2 regions of the Streptomyces odontomachicola genome follow, and region 2 is predicted to be linked to the other one. Evidence: riboswitches for the same ligand, from Rfam matches in the RefSeq annotation. Region 2 holds a riboswitch; the other holds the start of a gene.
What was found. A riboswitch is a leader RNA that binds a small molecule or an ion and turns the genes downstream of it on or off. The one in region 2 is predicted to bind S-adenosylmethionine.

Region 1: it holds a riboswitch for S-adenosylmethionine, as region 2 does, so the genes downstream of both, thrC (threonine synthase) here and ABEE00_RS12235 (aminotransferase class V-fold PLP-dependent enzyme) in region 2, are expected to answer to the same signal.

The regions. Positions count from the first base shown of each region.
Region 1 is NZ_JBCFOK010000001.1:147,940-158,653, forward strand. It holds gene ABEE00_RS00805 (extracellular solute-binding protein) at 1-532, shown strand, start outside; gene ABEE00_RS00810 (DUF3263 domain-containing protein) at 628-894, shown strand; gene otsB (trehalose-phosphatase) at 933-1,766, shown strand; gene ABEE00_RS00820 (alpha,alpha-trehalose-phosphate synthase (UDP-forming)) at 1,818-3,293, opposite strand; gene ABEE00_RS00825 (glucosyl-3-phosphoglycerate synthase) at 3,584-4,540, opposite strand; SAM riboswitch class I at 4,780-4,919, shown strand; gene thrC (threonine synthase) at 4,937-6,229, shown strand; gene ABEE00_RS00835 (MoaD/ThiS family protein) at 6,361-6,639, shown strand; gene ABEE00_RS00840 (cold-shock protein) at 7,152-7,355, shown strand; gene groL (chaperonin GroEL) at 7,772-9,400, shown strand; gene ABEE00_RS00850 (Uma2 family endonuclease) at 9,497-10,093, opposite strand; gene ABEE00_RS00855 (PTS transporter subunit EIIC) at 10,173-10,714, opposite strand, start outside.
Region 2 is NZ_JBCFOK010000005.1:488,641-499,354, forward strand. It holds gene ABEE00_RS12225 (amino acid permease) at 1-361, shown strand, start outside; gene ABEE00_RS12230 (wax ester/triacylglycerol synthase domain-containing protein) at 520-1,938, shown strand; SAM riboswitch class IV at 2,092-2,210, shown strand; gene ABEE00_RS12235 (aminotransferase class V-fold PLP-dependent enzyme) at 2,409-3,866, shown strand; gene ABEE00_RS12240 (glycerate kinase family protein) at 3,791-5,107, opposite strand; gene ABEE00_RS12245 (SLC13 family permease) at 5,145-6,554, opposite strand; gene ABEE00_RS12250 (response regulator transcription factor) at 6,906-7,565, opposite strand; gene ABEE00_RS12255 (sensor histidine kinase) at 7,562-8,971, opposite strand; gene ABEE00_RS12260 (small hydrophilic protein) at 9,102-9,416, opposite strand; gene ABEE00_RS12265 (Lrp/AsnC family transcriptional regulator) at 9,538-9,819, opposite strand; gene ABEE00_RS12270 (rhomboid family intramembrane serine protease) at 9,816-10,619, opposite strand.

The sequences.
Region 1 (10,714 bases), on a different contig from region 2:
GACCAACCCCGACCCGGGCGGCACCGACCGGCAGACCCTCTTCGACGCGTTCAGCCGCGGCGAGGTCGGCATGCTCAACGGCCACCCCACGCTGATGCAGCAGGCCAAGCGCGGCGGGGTGGACTACGGCACAGCCGAGCTGCCCGGCAAGGACGGCACGGCGAAGGCGACCATGGGCGTCGCCGACTGGCTGATGGCCTTCAAGCAGAACGGCCGGCGCAAGGAGATAGCGAAGTTCCTCAACTTCGTCTACGACGAGAAGAACCACTACGCCTTCGCCGACCGCTACGACATGCTGCCGGTCACCACCTCGGCCAGCCGCCGCATGCGCCAGGACAGCAGCCACAAGAAGCTGTGGCGCTTCCTCGACCAGCTCTCCAGCGCCGAGTTCTACCCGGCGGGCAAGGTCTCCTGGGCGCACGTCAGCGCCGACATCAAGGAGAACATCGGCAAGGCCGTCACCGACGACCCCGCCAACGTGCTCGGCTCCCTCCAGCGCAAGGCCGAGGCGGAGGAGTCCTCCTCCCGCTGACCCCGCAGCCTGCTCCCCGGGCCACTGGCAGTCCCATCACCGCAGGTCACGGCCTTACGGGCCGGATTGTCAGTGGCCCCCAGTACGTTGTTGTCATGACTGAGGTACGTGAAGCGGAGCCCGCACCGATCCCGGTCCGCGGCCTCTCCGAGCGCGATACGCGCGTCCTGGCGCTGGAGCGCGGCGCCTGGACGGGCCCCGGCGCCAAGGAGCGCGCCATACGCGAGCAGCTCGACCTCTCGCCCACCCGTTACTACCAGGTGCTCAACGCCCTCCTCGACGATCCGTACGCCCTCGCCCACGACCCCGTCACGGTCAACAGGCTGCGCGCACGCCGCGAGGAGCGCCGCCGCATACGCTGACCCGTCCGGCAGCGGCGGGGCGTGGGTAGGGTCACCGCATGGCCCTTCCCACACCCCGCACCGCGGCCGGCCGGGCCGCACTCGACGCCCTCCTGCACGCGCCCGAACGGGCCGCCGTCGCCGTGGACTTCGACGGCACCCTCGCCCCGATCGTCGCCGACCCCGAGCAGGCCCGCGCCCACCCGGACGCCGTCCCCGTCCTGTCCCGGCTCGCGCCCCGGCTCCGGGCCGTCGCGGTGATCACCGGCCGCCCCGCCGACGCCGCCGTGCGGTACGGAGGCTTCGCGGGCGCGCCGGGACTGGACCACCTGACGGTGCTGGGCGCGTACGGGGCCGAGCGCTGGGACGCGGCGAGCGGGGAGGTGCGGGCGCCCGGGGAGCCGCCGGGGGTGGCCGCCGCGAGGGCCGAACTCCCCTCGCTCCTCACGGACTTGGGTGCGCCGCCCGGCACCTGGACGGAGGACAAGGGGCGTGCGGTCGCCGTGCACACCCGGCGCGCCGAGCGGCCCCAGGCGGCCTTCGACCTGCTGAGGGAGCCGCTCACCGCGTTCGCCGCACGGCACGGGCTGGTCATCGAGCCCGGCCGCATGGTGCTGGAGCTGCGCCCGCCGGGTGTGGACAAGGGCGCGGCGCTGGAGGGCTTCCTGCGCGAGACGGGAGCCGAGACCGTCCTGTACGCGGGCGACGACCTCGGCGACCTCGCCGCCTTCGACGCGGTGGAACACCTGAGAGGAGAGGGAGTACGGGGCCTGCTGGTATGCAGCGGCTCGGACGAGGTGACCGAACTCGCGGCCCGAGCAGACCTGGTGGTCGACGGTCCGGCGGGCGTGGTCGAGCTGCTGGCGGGGGTGGCGGAGGGGGTGGAGGGGTAGGGGAGGGGGAGGGCCCCCAAGGGCCGATCACTCTCCTTCGACCCCGCTCCCTCACCCTCCCAGCGCCCGTAGCTGGTCCAGGAACCAGCGTTCCGGGGGGAGTGCTGTTGCCGCTGCTGTCAGGCGCTTTGTGCGTTCCGCGCGGTCGTCCCGCTCCATGGTGAGGGCCGTGTGGAGGGCCTCGGCTGTGGCGGTCACGTCGTAGGGGTTGACCACCAGGGCGTCCTCGCCGAGTTCGGCGTAGGCGCCCGCCTCGCGGGAGAGCACCAGGGCGCAGCCCTCGTCGGAGACGACCGGGACCTCCTTGGCGACCAGGTTCATGCCGTCCCTGATCGGGTTGACCAGCGCCACGTCCGCCATCCGGTAGGCGGCCAGCGAGCGCGCGAAGTCGTCCTTCACATGCAGCACGACCGGGGTCCAGTCCGGGGTGCCGAAGGCCGCGTTGATCTCCTCGGCGACGCGCGAGACCTGCTCGGTGTAGTCGCGGTATACGGCCAGGTCCTGCCGGGACGGGTAGGCGAAGGCCAGGTGGACGACCTCGCCGTGCCATTCCGGGCGGTCGGCGAGCAGGCGCCGGTAGGCGTGCAGGCCGCGCACGATGTTCTTGGAGAGCTCGGTGCGGTCGACGCGTACGACGGTACGGCGCCGTGACCCGTCCGCACCCGTGCCGATCTGCTCGCGGAGCTGCGCCATCCGCTCGTCCACGTCCTCGCGGCGGGACCGTTCGCGCAGGAAGTCCGCGTCGGCGCCGAGCCCGTGCACGCCGAGGCGGGTGCTGCGGCCCTCGTGCGTGACGGTCAACTCGCTCTCGCCGTACGCGACTTCCGCGCCCAGCACCCGTTCGCAGCACTCCGCGAAGGCCGCGGCCCAGCGGCGGGTGAGGAACGCGGCGCGGTCCGCGCCGAGGATCCCCCGCAGCACCTCGGCCGCCACGGCGTCGGGCAGCATCCGGTAGTAGTCGGCGGGCGCCCACGGGGTGTGCGAGAAGTGGCCGATGCGCAGGTCGGGGCGGCGTTCGCGGAGCATCCCTGGCACCAGCGTGAGGTGGTAGTCCTGCACCAGTACGGCCGCGCCTTCCGCCGCCTCCTCGGCGAGGGCGGCGGCGAAGGCGGCGTTGTAGCGCTCGTACGAGGCCCACATGTCCTCGAAACCGGCGTCGAAGGACGGCTCGAGGGGGGTCTGGTACAGCAGGTGGTGGACGAACCACAGGACCGAGTTGGCGATGCCGTTGTACGCGGCCGTGAAGGTGTGCTCGGGGATGTCCAGCATGCGGACCGGCTGGTCGCCGGTGTCCTCCGGGGGGAGGCGGTCCGGCTGCCGGGCCGCGGCCCGGCGGGCCGCCTCGCGGTCGCCTTCGCCGAGTGCGGCGCACACCCACAGGGCGCCCGCGTCCGTGCCGATCGCCGAGAGGCCCGAGACGAGGCCGCCGCCGCCGCGTTTCGCGGTCAGGGTGCCGTCGTCGGCGGGGGTGTAGGTCACCGGGCCGCGGTTCGAGGCGACGAGGACGCGGGCGAGTTCCTGGACCATGGTTCGGAGCGTAGCCCTCGCGCCGGGTGGCGAAACGTGGAGCCCCGCCTTGCTTCGGTCACCTTGCGCTACGGGGTGGCCTCTGGCTGCCCCTGCTTCCGGGGCTGCGCCCCGGGCCCCGTTGGGTGCGTGGTGGCGCGGGTGCGGGGGCTGCGGTCCGCTGTGCCCACCCTCCCCCAAGCTCTTCGACTTCGCTCCGAGTAGGGAGGTACCCCCCTCGCCCCGACGGAACGAATGCCCACAGCTCGTGCGGGGAGGCGGGGGCGGAAAAGGAGCTGCCGGCGCAAAAGCTACGCCGCCCTGCTCCGTACATACTCCGCGATCTCCCCCATCGGCGGCCGCTCCTCCGTGTCCACGGGGTGGGTGTGGGGGGTGAAGCCTGTGCCGGAGTCGGCTCGGGTGTACTGGGTCAGGGCCGCTCGCACCAAGTGGCCGCGGGAGAGGCGGAGTTGCGCGGTGCGGTAGATGGCCGCCGCCATCCGGCCGAGTGCCTGCCCGCTCTGGTGACGGTGCCGGCGTACGCCCACGTCCGCCTGCGCCAGGGCGTCGAGCCCGCACAGCTGGAGCGCGTCGATGAGGAGCCCGATCTCGACCCCGTACCCCACAGGGAACGGCAGCCGCTCCAGGAGCGAGCGGCGGGCCGCGTACTCGCCGCCGAGCGGCTGCACGAAGCCGGCGAGCTGCGGCCAGTGCATGTTGAGCAGGGGCCGGGCCATCAGCTCGGTGACCCGGCCGCCGCCCGCCGGGTCGGAGCCCATCGGCCGGTCGTACATGGCCTTGACGAGCTGCAACCGCGGATCGGTCAGCAGCGGGCCGACGATGCCGGTGACGAAGGAGGCGGAGAAGTCGACGAGGTCGGCGTCGACGAAGCAGACCACGTCGCCGCTGGTGGCGAGCAGCGAGCGCCACAGCACCTCGCCCTTGCCCGGCAGCGCGGGTATCCGCGGCAGCACCTCGTCACGGTGCACGACCCGCGCCCCGGCGGCCGCCGCGACCTCGCCCGTACGGTCGTGCGAGCCGGAGTCGAGGACGACGAGCTCGTCGACGAGCGGCGCCTCCTCGCTCATCAGCTCGCGCCGGATGACGGTGACGATCTCGCCGACGGTGCGTTCCTCGTTGAGCGCGGGGAGCACCACGCTGACGCTGCTGCCCGTGCTGCGTTTCGCGGACAGCAGCCGTTCCAGGGGGAGTTGGCGGTCCGCCGGGAAGGAGCGCCGCTCCAGCCACTCCGCCACTTCCGGCAGCACGTCGTGCTCCGCGGCCGGAACGGCCGCCCGCACGTCGTGCTGCGCTGCCCGCAGGGCCTGCTCAGGCCCAGGCTGCCCAATCATGCTCCCCATGTGATCCATCTCGCGGTTCGGACGACTATCTCAAGAGTCGGTGGCGTCGGTTACAGTCTTGAACAACGCGGATGGCGACCGCATGTCGGGGTCGCTTTGCGTCCGGCCCGCTCAGGGCCGCAGGCCGACCGCGGAAAACTTCATACAGCTCATCCAGAGGGGCAGAGGGAACGGCCCGTTGAAGCCCCGGCAACCCTCCAGTCAGGTTCGTGTCATCGCGAGGTCCCTGACTCGGGAAGGTGCCAATTCCGTCTCATGGCGAGATACGCCATGGGAAAGATGAGGAGAAAGGGCCTCGCCTTCATGGCTGTGCAAGCTCCTGAACAGGGCAACCGTAACGCCGACGCCGTCCGTCTCGGCCCCGCCGCCGCCCTGTCCTGCCGCGAGTGCGGGGAGCGCTTCCCGCTCGGCCCCGTCTTCGCCTGCATCGAGTGTTTCGGGCCGCTGGAGATCTCGTACGACCTTCCCGGCGGCGATCCCGAAGCCCTCCGCAAGCGGATCTCGGAGGGCCCCGACAACATCTGGCGGTACGCCCCGCTGCTGCCCGTCCCCGAGGACGTGGCCTCGAAGCCCAACATCAACCCCGGCTTCACCAAGCTGGTCAAGGCCGACCACCTCGCGCGCGAGCTCGGCGTGACCGGCGAGCTGCACGTCAAGGACGACTCCGGCAACCCGACGCACTCCTTCAAGGACCGCGTCGTGGCGATCGCCGTCGAGGCGGCCCGCGCCTTCGGCTTCACCACGCTCTCCTGCTCCTCAACCGGCAACCTGGCCGGCGCGGTCGGCGCGGCCGCGGCCCGCGCGGGGCTGCGGTCCTGCGTGTTCATCCCGCACGACCTGGAGCAGGGCAAGGTCGTGATGGCCGCGGTGTACGGCGGCGACCTGGTCGGCATCGAGGGCACGTACGACGATGTGAACCGCTTCTGCTCGGAGCTCATCGGCGACCCGCTCGGCGAGGGCTGGGGCTTCGTGAACGTGAACCTCCGCCCGTACTACGCGGAGGGCTCCAAGACCCTCGCGTACGAGATCTGCGAGCAGCTCGGCTGGCGGCTGCCGGACCAGCTCGTCATCCCGATCGCCTCGGGCTCCCAGCTCACGAAGATCGACAAGGGTCTCAAGGAGCTGATCGCGCTCGGGCTCGTCGAGGACAAGCCGTACAAGATCTTCGGCGCCCAGGCCGAGGGCTGCTCGCCGGTGTCGGCCGCCTTCAAGGCCGGGCACGACGTGGTCAAGCCGCAGAAGCCGGACACCATCGCCAAGTCGCTCGCCATCGGCAACCCGGCGGACGGCCCGTACGTCCTGGACATCGCCCGGCGCACCGGCGGCGCGGTGGAGGACGTGACCGACGCGCAGGTCGTCGACGCGATCAAGCTGCTGGCCCGCACCGAGGGCATCTTCGCCGAGACCGCGGGCGGCGTGACCGTCGGCGTGACGAAGAAGCTGATCGAAGAGGGCGCGCTGGACCCGTCGTTGACCACCGTCGTCCTCAACACCGGCGACGGGCTCAAGACCCTGGACGCGGTCGCGCCGACGACCGGGCCCTCGGCCGTGATCCGCCCGAACCTGGACGCGTTCCGCGCGGCGGGCCTCGCCTGAGCCGCGCGCGCTGATACGTACGCCGCGTACGCACGCCGCATCTCCGTACACCGCATCCCCGTACACCGCATCCCCGTACGCCGCATTCCTCCCGAACCCTCCGCACCCGCACCACGGAAGGCAGTAGCCCCATGAGCGTCAACGTCCGCATCCCGACCATCCTGCGCACCTACACCGACGGCCGTGCCGAGGTGACCGCCGAGGGCGGCACGCTCTCCGAGGTGCTGACGGACCTGGACAAGAACCACACCGGCATCGGCGCCCGCGTCCTGGACGACGAGGGCAAGCTGCGCCGCTTCGTCAACGTGTACGTGAACGACGACGACGTCCGCTTCGAGCAGGGCCTGGAGACCCCCACGCCTGACGGCGCCGGCGTCTCGATCATCCCGGCGGTCGCCGGCGGCTGCTGAGGCCGTCGCCGTCGCCGGCGCCTCGTCGCGCCGATAACCGAACGATTCGCGGGTACGCGCCGGTCAAGGGCTTCGCGCGGGCCGAAATTCCGCTGAATCGTCAACAGATCGAAAATCTTCGAATCGCCTCCTCCGGCAGCACCGGAGGAGGCGATTCCGCGTTCCGGGAAGCGATAAGGTTTGATGTCGCTTCCGTCGCATCCGCCCCACGCGCGTATCGAACGCATATGAGATGCGGACAAGTTGTGCGCAAAATTGGTGCGGCTTATGCCCCTTCTGTTCCTCTTTGTCTGACCCGACTTGCCCTGTTTTAGCGGCACTTGAGGTCATATCGCCGATCGGCCGTGCCCAGAATTCTCGTCCGATTGACCTGTTGCAGAGGGCGGTCGTGCAGATACATTCAGCCGCGGTCGACAGGTTCCGGCGCACGCCTCCGCTTGTCCGGAAGTGAGGTCTGACCCGGGTTCGTGAAGTGCGGGCTCGTGCAAGGGCCAGTAATAGGGGAGTTAGGAATGGCTCAGGGCACCGTCAAGTGGTTCAACGCGGAGAAGGGGTACGGCTTCATCGCGGTCGACGGTGGTGCGGACGTGTTCGTCCACTACAGCGCGATCCAGATGGACGGGTACCGCACCCTGGACGAAGGACAGCGGGTCGAGTTCGAGATCTCGCAGGGTCAGAAGGGACCGCAGGCGGACATGGTCCGCGTGACCGGTTGATCTTCGCAACGTCACGAGGGGGCGCTTCCGCTGCGGCGGGGGCGCCCCCTCAGCGTTGTGCGGGGCAACTCGGGGCGGGGGCTCGCGGATTGGCTGGGCCGTAGCACTCCCTCGCGCGAAGGGCCTTGCGCCCGCCCGTCGCCCGACCACCGCCCCTGGCGGTGGCCACGCGCCGGGCGGGGGTCGGAGGAGGGGCCGGGCGCACATCTCTCGGAAAGGTGAGCACCTTGCACTCATAGGGGTCGAGTGCTAATCATTGGCGTTGGCAGTCTCCACCGGAGAGTGCCAGGGAAGGACCGGGTCGGTGAGGCCCGCTGGACCCGGTGGGGAAGGAACCGCCAGGTCCGGAGGCCGTCCGTCGCGGGCGCCAGCGCGGTCCGGAGTAATCCACCCCCAGTCCGGGAGGACCACTTCACATGGCCAAGATCATCGCGTTCGACGAGGAGGCGCGGCGCGGCCTTGAGCGCGGTATGAACCAGCTCGCCGACGCCGTAAAGGTCACCCTCGGGCCCAAGGGCCGCAACGTCGTGCTGGAGAAGAAGTGGGGCGCCCCCACCATCACCAACGACGGTGTCTCCATCGCCAAGGAGATCGAGCTCGAGGGCGAGTACGAGAAGATCGGCGCCGAGCTGGTCAAGGAGGTCGCGAAGAAGACGGACGACGTCGCCGGTGACGGCACGACGACCGCGACCGTCCTGGCGCAGGCGCTGGTCAAGGAGGGCCTGCGGAACGTCGCCGCCGGTGCCAACCCGATGGCGCTGAAGCGCGGCATCGAGAAGGCCACCGAGGCCGTCTCCGGCGCGCTGCTGGAGCAGGCCAAGGACGTGGAGACCAAGGAGCAGATCGCCTCCACCGCCTCCATCTCCGCCGCCGACTCGCAGATCGGCGAGCTGATCGCCGAGGCCATGGACAAGGTCGGCAAGGAAGGCGTCATCACCGTCGAGGAGTCGCAGACCTTCGGGCTCGAGCTGGAGCTCACCGAGGGCATGCGCTTCGACAAGGGCTACATCTCCGCCTACTTCGCCACCGACATGGAGCGCATGGAGGCGGAGCTCGAGGACCCGTACATCCTCATCGTCAACTCCAAGATCAGCAACGTGAAGGACCTCCTTCCGCTGCTGGAGAAGGTCATGCAGTCGGGCAAGCCGCTGCTGATCATCTCGGAGGACGTCGAGGGCGAGGCCCTGTCCACCCTCGTGGTGAACAAGATCCGCGGCACCTTCAAGTCCGTCGCCGTGAAGGCCCCGGGCTTCGGCGACCGCCGCAAGGCCATGCTCGGCGACATCGCCATCCTCACCGGCGGCCAGGTCATCTCCGAGGAGGTCGGCCTCAAGCTGGAGAACGCCGGTCTTGAGCTGCTGGGCCGCGCCCGCAAGGTCGTCATCACCAAGGACGAGACCACCATCGTCGACGGTGCCGGTGACAGCGAGCAGGTCCAGGGCCGGGTCAACCAGATCCGCGCCGAGATCGAGAACAGCGACTCGGACTACGACCGCGAGAAGCTCCAGGAGCGCCTGGCGAAGCTGGCCGGCGGCGTGGCCGTCATCAAGGCCGGTGCCGCCACCGAGGTCGAGCTCAAGGAGCGCAAGCACCGCATCGAGGACGCCGTGCGCAACGCGAAGGCGGCCGTCGAGGAGGGCATCGTCGCCGGCGGTGGCGTGGCCCTGCTGCAGGCGTCCTCCGCGTTCGAGAAGCTGGAGCTCGAGGGCGACGAGGCGACCGGTGCGCAGGCCGTGAAGTTCGCGCTGGAGGCCCCGCTCAAGCAGATCGCCGTGAACGCCGGCCTCGAGGGCGGCGTCATCGTCGAGAAGGTGCGCAACCTGACCCCGGGCCACGGCCTCAACGCCGCCTCCGGCGAGTACGTGGACCTGGTCAAGGAAGGCATCATCGACCCGGCCAAGGTGACGCGCTCCGCGCTGCAGAACGCCGCCTCCATCGCGGCGCTCTTCCTCACCACCGAGGCCGTCATCGCCGACAAGCCGGAGAAGGCCGCCGCTGGCGCCGACGCCGGTGCCGCCGGCGGCATGGGCGGCATGGACTTCTGATCCGCTGCCGTACGGATTCCGTACGGACTGCGCCAGCAGTCGAACCGAGGGCGGCGCTCCCCGCGAGGGGGCGCCGCCCTCGGCGTTGTATGGCGATTAGCGGGCGCGGCCCGCGCGGATCTCGTTCAGGTCGACGTCGATCGGGAACGGCTCGGTGAGCTTGAGCTGGTCGTGGTGGATGCCGGTGGGGACGTACTCGTTCTTGGCGGGGTCCAGCTCGTAGACGTAGACGATGGGGCGACCCTCGTCGTTCTCCACGCGCCAGAAGTGCCGGATGCCTGCCGCGGCGTATTTCTGAGGCTTGGCGCCGCGGTCCCGTGCGACGGAGTCGGGGGATGCGACCTCGACGGCCAGGAGGACGTCCTCGGGGTGGTACGTGGTCTGGTCGAGCCCCGTGTCGGCGTCGGCCCGCACCAGCATGAGGTCCGGCTCGGGGCGGTTGCGGCGGTCGAGGGTCACCGTCATTTCGCGGATGACTTCCAGCTCTGCTGGGGTGCGGCGGATGAGGTGCTGTTCCAGCGCGGTGACGGTGCGCATGTGGAACATGTTCTGCGGCTGTCTGGGGACGAGGCTCCCGTCGATCAGCTCCGTGTGCGCGCGGAGGCCGGGGAGCTGGTCCAAGTCGTCGGCCGTGTAGCCGCCTTCGCGTGAGCAGGACTGCTTGTGCACGAGCGCTTCGTGCTCGGATTCCATGGGCGGGATCTTTGTCGGGTGGGCGCAGCACCCTCGCGCACTCGGTGCGGCCTTCACCAGAACGAGTGGCGGGCACTGTCTACGGCTTGGCCAACGCGTGCGGCTTGTCCTCGGGCGGCGGGGCCGGGTCCTCCTGGGGCTCCTCCGCAGGCTCCTCTTCCGGCGCGTTCAGCTCGGCCAGCATCTGTCTGTTGAAGCCGAAGAAGTAGGTGGCGAGGAAGCCTGTCGCGTAGCCGGCGAGGAGGCCCAGGCCGTAGACCGTGGCCACCTGGCCCAGGGGCTGGTTGCCCTTGAGGAGGGGGAAGAGGGCCCAGCCCGAGGGGCCGATGGCGGTGGCGCCGACCGAGGTGCCGAGCTGGTAGAAGGCGCCGACCACGCCGCCGCCGAACGCGCCGCCCACGCAGGCGGTGATGAAGGGGCGGCCGAGGGGGAGGGAGACGCCGTAGATCAGGGGTTCGCCGATGCCCAGGAAGCCGGCGGGGAGCGCCGAGCGGATCGTCTTGCGGAGGGAGGCGTTGCGGCGCACCTTCAGCAGGATCGCGATGGCCGCGCCGACCTGGCCCGCGCCCGCCATGGCGAGGATCGGCAGCAGCACGGTGAAGCCGTCCTGCTCGATCAGCG
Region 2 (10,714 bases):
GCTGCTGGCCGGGACGGTGGTCGGCTTCGCCTCCACGGTGGCCGCGTGGGCCTCGCCCGACGGGATCTTCCAGTTCCTGATCAACTCCTACGGCGCGGTCGCGCTGTTCGTGTACCTCCTGGTGGGACTGGCGCAGATCAGGATGCGGCGGCGCCTGGAGCGGGAGGACCCCGACCGGCTGCGGCTGCCCATGTGGGGCTATCCGTGGCTGAGTTGGCTCGCCGTCGCGGGGATGGCCGCGGTGCTGCTGGCCATGGCGGTGCTGCCGGACAGCAGGGCGCAGTTCTGGATGAGCGCGGTCACGCTGGCGGTGGTGCTGGCCGGGTACGAGGTGCGGCGGAGGGTGCGCGCCGAGGGCTGAACTCCCGCCCGTACGCGGCCGGACCCCTGCCCGTACACGGCCGAAGTCCCGACCGTACGCGGCCGAGAAGCGCCGCTCCTCGTAACGCGCCGTCAACCTTTACCCGACAATGTGTGGCCGGGGGAGTGGTGTTGCCACACAGGGGAGGGGACTGGCACATGGAGGATCACCTCAGTTCGCTGGATGCGGCCTTCTGGGGCATGGAGTCGCGGGAGGCGCCGCTGCGGCTGGGGGCGCTGGCCGTGTTCGGCGCCGGGGCGCGGACGCGCACGGCTGAGGAGCTGGCGGCGCTGCTCGCCCAACGGGCCTCCGCGCTGCCGCGGTTGCGCCAGGTGGTGCGGCAGGGGTGGAACCCGCTGGAGGCGCCGCGCTGGCACGAGGTGCCCTGGTTCGACGCGCGGGCCCACGTGGAGGTGCGCCACCTTCCGGCCGCCGCACGGGGATTGGAGGCCGCGGCCCTGGAACGTGAGGCGGCGCGGGCCGCCTGCGGGGCGCTGCCGGAGGGGGCGCCGCCGTGGCGGCTGCACCTGTTCACCGGGCGGCGGCCGGAGGAGGGCTTCGCGCTGCTCGCCGAGTTCCACCACGCCTCGGTCGACGGGCTGCGGGCGATGGAGCTGGGCGCCGCGCTCTTCGACCCGATGGAGGTGCGCGGGCGGACGTTCGGCGGCCCGCCCGAGGAGGGCCGGGAGGGCGGCGGCGGGGAGCCCGTCGGGGGAGTGCTGCGGTACGCCGATCCGCGCCGCGCCGTGGACGCCGTACGGGCCATCGCGGGGCTGCCGGGGCGGATACCCGGTCAGGTGGCGAGGACCCGCAGGGCCGCCGAGATCGCCGCGTCCGTCGCGGCCACCGCGGCGGGCAACGCGCTGCATCCGCAGGCCAGTCCGCTGCACGCGGCGGTGGGCCCGGCCGCCTGCGGCCGGGCCTTCGCGTTCCCCGTGCTGCCGCTGGACGCGGTGCACCGGATACGCAAGGCGCACGGCGGCACCGTCAACGACGTGCTGCTCGCGCTGTGCGCCGCCGCGCTGCGCCACCGCATCCAGGCCGCGGGGCACGATCCGGCGGCCCGCCCCGTACGGGTGCTGGTGCCGGTCAGCAGCAGGCGCCGCCCCGGCGACCCCCGGCTCGGGAACCAGCTCTCCGGGCACCTCCTGCGCCTCCCGCTCGGCGAGTCCGACCCGCTGGAGCGGCTGCGCCTGGTGCGCGAGGCGATGCGCGCGCACAAGGAGCGCGGCCCCCGCCGAGGCCCCGGCGCCTTCGCGCTGCTCACCGACCTGGTGCCGCCCGCCGCGCACCGGCTGGCCGGGCCGCTGCTGCGGGAGTCGGCGCCGCTGCTGTTCGACGCGCTGGCCACGAGTGTGCCGTTGCCTGACATCCCGTTCACGCTCGACGGGGCGCCGCTGCGCGCCCTGCACCCGCTCGCCCCGCTGGCCGGAGGACACCAGCTCGCGGTGGCGATGACCCCGTACCGGGGCGCGGTCCACTTCGGGCTGCACGGCTCGGCCGACGGCGCCCTGCCGCCCGCCGCGCTCGCGGGGGCGCTGCACGGGGCGCTGCGGGAGCTGTGCGCACTGTCGTAGCCGCGGGGCTGCGAACCGCGAGCGTGAGCCGTGAGCCGTGAGCCACGAGCCGTGAGCCACGGGCCGCGCGGGACCGGTGGCGTGCGTGCCGCCGGTCCCGCCATACGGACACCCTTGCGGAACGGGCGATCACCTGTGCCATACTCCTGCCCAGGTCACGAGCGACAGCGAAGAAGGCCCCGGCCCGCTGTCCGGCAACCCTCCTGCCGTGGTGGGGTGCCCCGGGTGATGACCAGGCCGCACGACAGCAAGGTCTGCGGCAAGCACGGATCCCTCAGCCAGGGGTCCTGGTCTTCGAGGGAGCTTTCTCGTGAGTCAGCGAATGCGATAGGGCCGCGCCGGTCTCTCCGGTAGCGCCGGCCCTTCTCCGGTTCTCCGCATCCTCAAGCACCGCGTTCCGCGCGCCCGTCGCCCGGGCCGTGCGTCGCCACGCGTGTGTCTCGCCTGCCTTCGTACGGGAGTTTTCCGCCATGTCGTACCTGTCCTCCGCCCAGTCCGCGCCCTCCGCCGTCTCCGCGCCCACCGGCTCCGCCGCGGCCGGGACCGCCGATGCGGAGCCCGCCTGCGCGCCGCTTCCCCTGCCCGTCCTCGGCCGCGACGTCAGCGTCCCGCTGGTCACCGGCGGCGAGGTCAGCTACGCCGCGCTCGACTACGCGGCGAGCGCCCCCGCGCTCCAGCGGGTGTGGGACGACGTGGCCGCCTACGCCCCGTACTACGGCAGCGTGCACCGCGGCGCGGGCTACCTCTCGCAGCTCTCCACCGAGCTGTTCGAGCAGAGCAGGCGCACGGTCGCGGAGTTCACCGGGTGCCGCGAGGGCGACGAGGTGATCTTCACCCGCGCCACGACGGACTCCCTCAACCTGCTCGCCTCCGTACTGCCGCAGGGCACCCGGGTGTTCGTCTTCGAGACCGAGCACCACGCCTCGCTGCTGCCCTGGCGCGGGCACGACACCACGTTCCTCGACGCGCCCCGCTCGCCCGAACAGGCCGTGCACACCCTGGAGGAGGCGCTGCACCAGGCGCCGAAGGGTCCCAAGCTGGTGTGCGTGACCGGCGCATCGAACGTGACCGGCGAGATCTGGCCGGTGCGCGAGCTCGCCGAGGCGGCGCACCGGCACGGCGCGCGCATCGTGGTGGACGCCGCGCAGCTCGCCCCCCACCACCCGGTGAGCCTGGCCGAGTCGGGCGCCGACTGGATCGCCTTCTCCGGGCACAAGCTGTACGCGCCGTTCGGCGCCGGGGTGCTCGCCGGTCGCGCCGACTGGCTGCGCGAGGCCGAGCCCTACCTCGCGGGCGGCGGCGCCAGCCGCAAGGTGTCGCGCACCGCCGAGGGCGGCGTGGAGGTCGAGTGGCACACCACCGCCGCGCGCCACGAGGCCGGTTCGCCGAACGTCATCGGCGCGTACGCCGTCGCCTCCGCCTGCCGCGCGCTGACAGCCGCCGGTTTCGACCGCCTGGTGGAGCGCGAGCGCGAGCTGCTGGAGAAGCTGGAGTCGGGCCTGGCGGGAGTCGAGCAGGTGCGGGTGCTCTCGCTGTTCGGCGAGGGCACCGACAGGGTCGGGGTGCTCTCCTTCGTCGTGGACGGCTGGAACAGCTCGCACTTCGCCGCCGCGCTCTCCGCCGAGTACGGAATCGGCGTACGGGACGGGCTGTTCTGCGCGCACCCGCTGCTGCGCACCCTGCTCGGCGGCGAGGAGAGCGACCCCGGCGAGTGCGGAGCCCCCGAGGCGGCGCCCGGCGAGAAGTCGCTGAACGCGATCCGGGTCAGCTTCGGCGCCGGTACGCCGGACGAGCACGTCGAGCGCTTCGTGCGGGCCGTGCGCGAACTGGTCACCGACGGCGCGCGCTGGACCTACCGCACCGAGGACGGGCGCTGCGTGCCGGACAGGACCGGCGCGGGCTCGGGCTCCTCCGGCTCCGAGGGCTGAGCGGCCTGGGCGCCCGCCGGCCTGAGGCGGGTGCCCAGCAGGACCATGCGCAGGGCGTGTTCGGCGGCGTCGGCGAGGTATTCGGCGCCGCGGTCCAGGGCCTCGGCGAGACCGACGGGCGCGGGCAGTATCGACCGGTAGGCGTCGATGCCCGCGGCCCGCGCCTCGTGCGCGCCCTCGCCGAGGGTTCCGGCCAGCGCGAGTACGGGGCGTCCGTACCGCTTCGCCCTGCGCGCCACCTCGGCCGGCACCTTGCCGCGCGGGGTCTGCCCGTCGAGCGAGCCCTCCGCGGTGATCACCAGATCGGCGCGTGCCAGCCGCGCGTCCAGGCCGAGGCCGTCGAGCCCGAGCCCGTCGAGCAGCACCTCGAAGCGGGGGAGCAGCCGGGCGCCCAGCGCCGCGAGGCCCGCGCCGAGCCCGCCGGAGGCGCCGGTCCCTGGCCCGTACCGCAGGTCGGTCACCGCGCGCGGCCACCCGCGCAGGTCCCGCTCCAGCACCCGGGCCCAGCGCTCGAGCCCGTACGAGAGCCGCTCCGTCTGCGCGGCGGTCGCGCCCTTCTGCGGGCCGAAGACGCGGGCGACGCCGCGGGGGCCGCACAGGACGTTGAACGGGTTGCAGGCGACGAGCAGTCCGGCCTCGCGCAGCCGCGGGTCGAGTCCCGCCGTGTCGATGCGGTCGAGCCGGGCCAGGGCCGCGCCGCCGGGCGGGAGCCGCGCTCCCGAGGCGTCCAGCAGGCGCGCGCCGAGCGCCTCCAGCGCGCCCGCGCCGCCGTCCGAGGTGCCCGAGTCGCCGCAGCCGACCAGGATGCGGCGGGCGCCCGAGTCCAGTGCGGAGCGCAGGAGTTCGCCGACGCCGTACGTGGTCGTCGCGCCGGGATCGCGGAGTTCGCGGGGTACGAGGGAGAGCCCGGCGACGGCCGCCATCTCGACCACGGCGGTGCGGCCCGCCGCGGACGCGCCGCCGCCGAGCAGCGCGAAGTGGGTGTCCACCGGGGCGCCGACCGGGCCCGTCGCGGTGCGCCGCAGGAGCCGCCCGCCGGTCGCCGCCGCCAGCGTCTCGGCGGTGCCCTCGCCGCCGTCCACCAGGGGTACGAGGTCGATGGTCGCGCCCGGTTCGACCCGGCGCAGCCCCTCGGCGATGGCCTCGGCGGCACCCTGGGCCGACAGCGACTCCTTGAAGCCGCTGGGGGCGACGGTGAAGTGGTGCGCGTGCACGGGGAGTTGGGGCGTGAGGTGAGGCATGACGTACTCCTTCGTCCAAAGGGGTGGCGTGCGGCGGTCAGATCACCGGGACGCCGAGCAGCGGCCACACGGCGAGCGCGAACAGCAGCACCAACAGCGCGCTGACCGGCGCCAGCACGGCGGACAGCCGCAGCAGGTCGCGCGGCGCGTAGGTGGGGGTGCCGGGGACGTCGGCGAAGAGGGCGACCGGCTTCGCGGAGGCGGGGAGGGTGTGGCAGAAACCGGCCGCGGCGGTCGAGGCGAGGCCGGCGGCGACGGGGTTGACGCCCGCGCCCGCGGCGGCGGCCACCACCAGCGGCACCAGCACGCTGGACCGCGCCGAACGGGACTGGAGCAGCAGATGCGCCGCCGTGCTCACGCCGACGACCACGGCGAGGAAGGCCCAGGGCGGCAGCGCCTCGCCGGGCAGCCCGGCCACCAGCCAGCGCGCCGCGCCGGATTCCATGAGCGCGACGCCCATCGCCATGGTCGCCGCCATGAACAGGAGCAGCGCCCAGGGGACGGTCTTGAGCGCGTCCTTGAGCGGCACCGTTCCCAGGGCCGGTGAGGCCGCGACGACGGCGCCGATCAGCGCGACGAGTGCGGGGGACACCCCGTGGACGGGCTCGCTGCACCACAGCACGACGACGGTGGCCAGCAGCAGCGCGGCCCGTGCCTCGTGCGGGGTCAGCGGCCCGGTGACCGGGGTGTCGGTGTGCTGCTCGATGTCCTGTGCGGTGACGCGTACGGGGCCGCGGCGGTCGGCGCGCTTCGTGGTGGTCAACAGGACGGCCTCCGCCGCCGCGTGGGAGGTCGCCACTGCGAGGGGCAGGCCGAGGAGCAGCCACTTCGTGAAGCCGATCTGTTCGCCCGTGGTCTCCAGCAGCACCGCGACGGTGATCAGGTGGGCGCCGGCGCCGATCAGCGTGGCCACGGCGGAGAGCAGGATGACGGTGGGGAAGAGGAGCGCGAGCATCACCACCACGCGGGTGCGCCCCGCGAGCGCCTTCGCCAGCGCGAGGAACACCGGGAGGGCCAGCGCGGCCCTGCCGGAGGTCGCCGGGATGGCGAACGCCGAGACCACGAGCGCCGCGGTACTGAGGTGCGCGAGCTGCCGTACGCTGCGGGCCCCGCTCACCAGGAAGGCCGCCGCGCGGGCCGCGAGTCCTGTGCGGGAGACCGCGGCTGCCAGTACGAAGGCGCAGATCAGCAGCCATACGGTGGGGTCGCCGAGCGTCCCGAAGAGCTGCTCGCTGCTGATCACGCCGGTCGCGGCGAGGGCCAGTCCCGCGCCGAGGGCGATGTAGGTGTCGTCGATCGGGGTGCCGATCCAGGCGCAGGTGGCGCAGGCGAAGACGGCGAGGGTCAGCCGTGCGTCGGTGCCGAGGGTGGGGAGGACGCCGGGGACGGCGAGGAGTGCGCACAGGGTGAGCGCGGTGCAGAGTGCGGCGGCGTGGCGTATCGGCATGGTGCCGAGCCTCTTTGGGCGCGGTGAGGGCCCAATGAGCCGTTTATGAAGGTGAGTTCACCTTGTCCGGGGCTGGGCCCCGGGCCCCGTTGGGAGCGGGGTTGCGTGGGAGCAGGGGGCGCGAGTCCGGTTGTGCCCACCCGTTCCGCCCCAGCGGAACGAATGCCCACAACCTCAAAGGGACGCCGATACGGAAGTCGACCACAGGCTTGTGCGGAGCAAGGCTCGGCCGGAGGCGCGGAGCGTCGTAGGGCGGGCCGGAAGGCACAAAGTCGGGCGCAACCACAACCCACATCCCGCCGCAGCGGGAGGCGACCAGAAGCGCACCCGACCGGCGGTCCAAGCGGGACGCTAAGGCAGGCGATACCCCATCCCGCGCACGGTCTCCAGACAGTGCGCACCCAGCTTCTTGCGCAGCGCCCGCACGTACACATCCACGATGTTCGAGCCGGGGTCGAAGTCGTACCCCCACACATGCGACAGGATCTGCTCGCGGGAGAGCACCTGGCCCGGGTGGCGCAGGAACAGTTCCAGCAGGACGAACTCGCGTGCTGTCAGGTCCACCGTCCGCCCGCCCGCACGCGCGCGCCGCGTGCGCAGGTCCAGCGTGAGGTCCCCGTTCCGCAGCACCGTCACCTCCGGCGCGCGGGCCGCGGTGCGCAGCCGCAGCCGTACGCGCGCCAGCAGCTCCTCGAAGCGGAACGGCTTCGTCATCCAGTCGTCGGCCCCGCCCTCCAGGCCCGCCACGGTGTCGCGTACCGAATCCCGCGCGGTCAGCACGATCACCGGCATCGTCACCCGCGCCTCGCGCAGCTCCCGCAGCACGCTGAACCCGTCCCTGCCCGGCAGCCCGATGTCCAGCACGGTCAGGTCGAAGCCGCCGGTGCACGCGTAGTCGAAGGCGGTGTCGCCGTCGGCGGCGACGGTCGTGGTGAACCCGTTGGCCCGCAGGCCCTTCTCGACGAAGGCGGCGATCCGCTCCTCGTCCTCGGCGATCAGGATGCGGTTCAACTCTCTCCCTCTGTCCCTGTCTCCTCGTCGGCGTGCCCCGGATCGCCCTCCACCGGCAGGACCAGCGCGAACGTCGCGCCCCCGCCCTCCGTCGCGCGCAGCTCGGCCCTGCCGCCGTGGCCCTCCACGATGGCCTTCACGATCGACAGCCCGAGCCCGGCGCCGCCGCTGCGCACACCGCGCCGCGCGCTGCCCCGCCGGAACCGTTCGAAGACCAGCGCCGCGTCCTCCGGGCTCACCCCGGGCCCGCTGTCGACCACGTACAGCTCGACCTCGCCCGAGGGGAGCCGCCGCGAACCCAGCCGTACGGTGTCGCCCTCCGCCGTGTGCTGCACGGCGTTCTGCGCGAGCTGCACCATGGCCTGGGTGATCCGCTGCGGGTCCAGGCGCACGGCGCCCTCGGCGACACCGTCCAGCCGCCACGCGCGCTCGCCCAGCGCGCGGGCCTTCACGTACACGTCGGCCGTCAGCTCGGCCAGCTCGACAGGCTCCGGGGTGACGAAGTCCGGGCGCTCGGCCTTGGCGAGCAGCAGCAGGTCCTCGACTATGCGGCTCATCCGGTCGAGTTCCTCGGTGACCAGCCGCACCGTCTCCTCGCGCTCGGCCGGGTCCTCGCCCATCAGCTCCAGGTGGCCGCGCACGATCGTGATCGGCGTGCGCAGCTCGTGCCCCGCGTCGTCCACGAACTGCCGCTGCGCCGCGAACGCCCGCTCCAGCCTGTCCAGCATCGCGTTGAACGTGGCCGCCAGCGCCGCCATGTCGTCCCTGTCCTCCCGCCCGTGCACCGGGATGCGCCGGGTGAGGTCCTGCCCGGTGAGCTGCGCGGCCGTCGTACGGACCAGCCGTACGGGGGCGAGGATGCGGCCCGCGACCGCCCAGCCGATGCACACGGTCATCAGCAGCGCGGCGCCCGAGATGGCCAGCAGCAGCCGGAAGACCTGCTCGGCGCGCTGCTGTTCGCGGTCCACGTGGAAGGCGACCACGAAGGTGCCGCGCGGACCGCTGCCGTCCGGCTCGATGGTGACCTTCGCCCAGCGGACCTCGCTCGCGCCGCCGCCCGGCCGCAGCGTGCCCGAACTGTCCCGGTCCGCCGCGATGTTCCGCAGCGCAGCCTTGTCCCGGTGCAGCGGGTGCGGGCTCGGGATGTCCCTGCGCTGCCGGATCACCGAGTCGCCGACGGCGCCCAGCAGCTCCTCGTCCGGATCGGCGTACTGCCGCTCCAGGAACACCGTGAGCAGCCTGCGCGCCGAGCCGAACGGCCTGCCGGTCTCCGGATCGCGGCCGCGCTCCACGAAGTTGGCGAACTCCCCGGTCTCCTGCGCCAGCAGCCCCGAGGTCCGCTGGTCCACGTCGCGCAGCAGGATCGAGCGCGTGGTGAGGGCGACCGCCGCGAGGGCCACGGCCATGACCGTCAGCAGCCACAGCAGGATGCGCACCCGCGCGGTGACGACCCGCCGCCTGCCGCTCCCGGCCCCGGCGCCCGCGGGCGCTCCGGCCTCCCCCGCGTCCGGCTCCACCTCCTCGTACGCCTCCCGCTCAGTTGTCGTCGCCGCCGGGGCCGTCGTCATCGTCGTCGTCGGCCTTGTCATCGGTGGCCTTCTCGTCGGTGGCGGAGGGCTGCGGTACGGACTCGTCGCCGGGGGTCGCCGAGGGGCTGCCCGAGGGCGTGCCGGTGCCCGGCGTACGCGGCTCGTCGCTCCCCCGCGGCGAGGGGCTCTCGCTCTCCAGCTCCACCTTGGAGGGGGACTTGGGCGGGTCGGGGCTCTCGGTCAGCGCGTAACTGGTGGCCGCGATGCCCAGCGGGATCGCCACCACGGCCGTCAGGGTCGCCATGCGGTGTGTGAACGCCATGGGGGAGAGGCTGGCGTGCGCGGGCGAACGGGCGGATGAAGCCCGGATGAGGAAATCCTCATCGGGGGAGGCCGGTCGCCCTTCGCGATCCGGTTTCCCGGATTCCTCAGGACCGGATTCCTCAGGAATCCAGCCCGATGGCGAAGGCCGACTCCAGGTCGTGCTGCGAATACGTGCGGAAGGCGATGTGCGTCTCGGTCGACTCCACCCCGGGCACCTTGCTGATCCGGCCGGGGATCACGTCGGCCAGGTCGTCGTGGCGCGCCACCCGCACCATCGCGATCAGGTCGTGCGCCCCCGTGACCGAGTAGACCTCGCTGACGCCCTCCAGCGCCGCGATCTGCTCGGCGATCTCGGGGATGCGGTCGGTGCTGGTCTTGATGAGCACGATCGAGGTGATCACGGTGCGGACTCTCCCTTGGTGGCCGGAGCGGGCCCGCCCACCTTATCCGCCCCCGTCACCTCCGTACCGGTGCGCCCGTCCCCGCCCGCGCCCTCGCCCGCCTCCGTACGGCGGACCTCTCCGCGGCGCAGCAGCCAGGCGTACCCGAAGCCCATGGCGAAACCGAACACATGGGCAAGGTGCGCCACCCCGGGGCCGCCCGCCGCGTCGCCGCGCACGCCGCCGCCCTGGATCAGCAGCCAGAACGGGAGCACCAGCCAGGCGGGAAGGCGCAGCGGAAGAAAGAAGAGGAACGGGAAGAGGCTCGTGACCCGCGCCCTGGGAAAGAGGAACAGGAAGGCGCCCAGCACCGCCGAGATGCCGCCCGATGACCCCACGACGGTCTCGGTCGAAGAGGGGTGCACCGCCGCGTAGCAGACCAGCGCCGCACTGCCGGTGACCAGGTAGAAGAGGGCGAACCGCAACGACCCCACGCGCTCCTCCACCCATCCGCCGAACACGAACAGGAAGAGGAGGTTGCCGAGCAGATGCACCCAATTCCCGTGCACGAACAGGGCGGTGACCGGAGTGAGCAGCGGACGCGCGGCCCCGCTCCACAGATCCCTGGGCAGTACGCCCCACTCCGCGAAGTACGCCTCCTGTGCCCGCTCCAGCGCGTGCCCCGTCCCGTACACCCCGAGGAAGCCGGACGCCGGACCGGTGAGGAAGAGCACAGAGCTGACCACGATCACCGCGAGGGTCACGCCCGGCCGGCCGCCGTACGCCCCCGACCTGGGCGGAAAGGGGACCCGGAAGCTCATCGCGCGCACCCCGCCACCGCCTTCCCCGCTCCTCCCGAGCCGCCGTGTCCGCATCTGCGGATCATGACTGCCGGGAAACGGGGCAGGCTCCACGA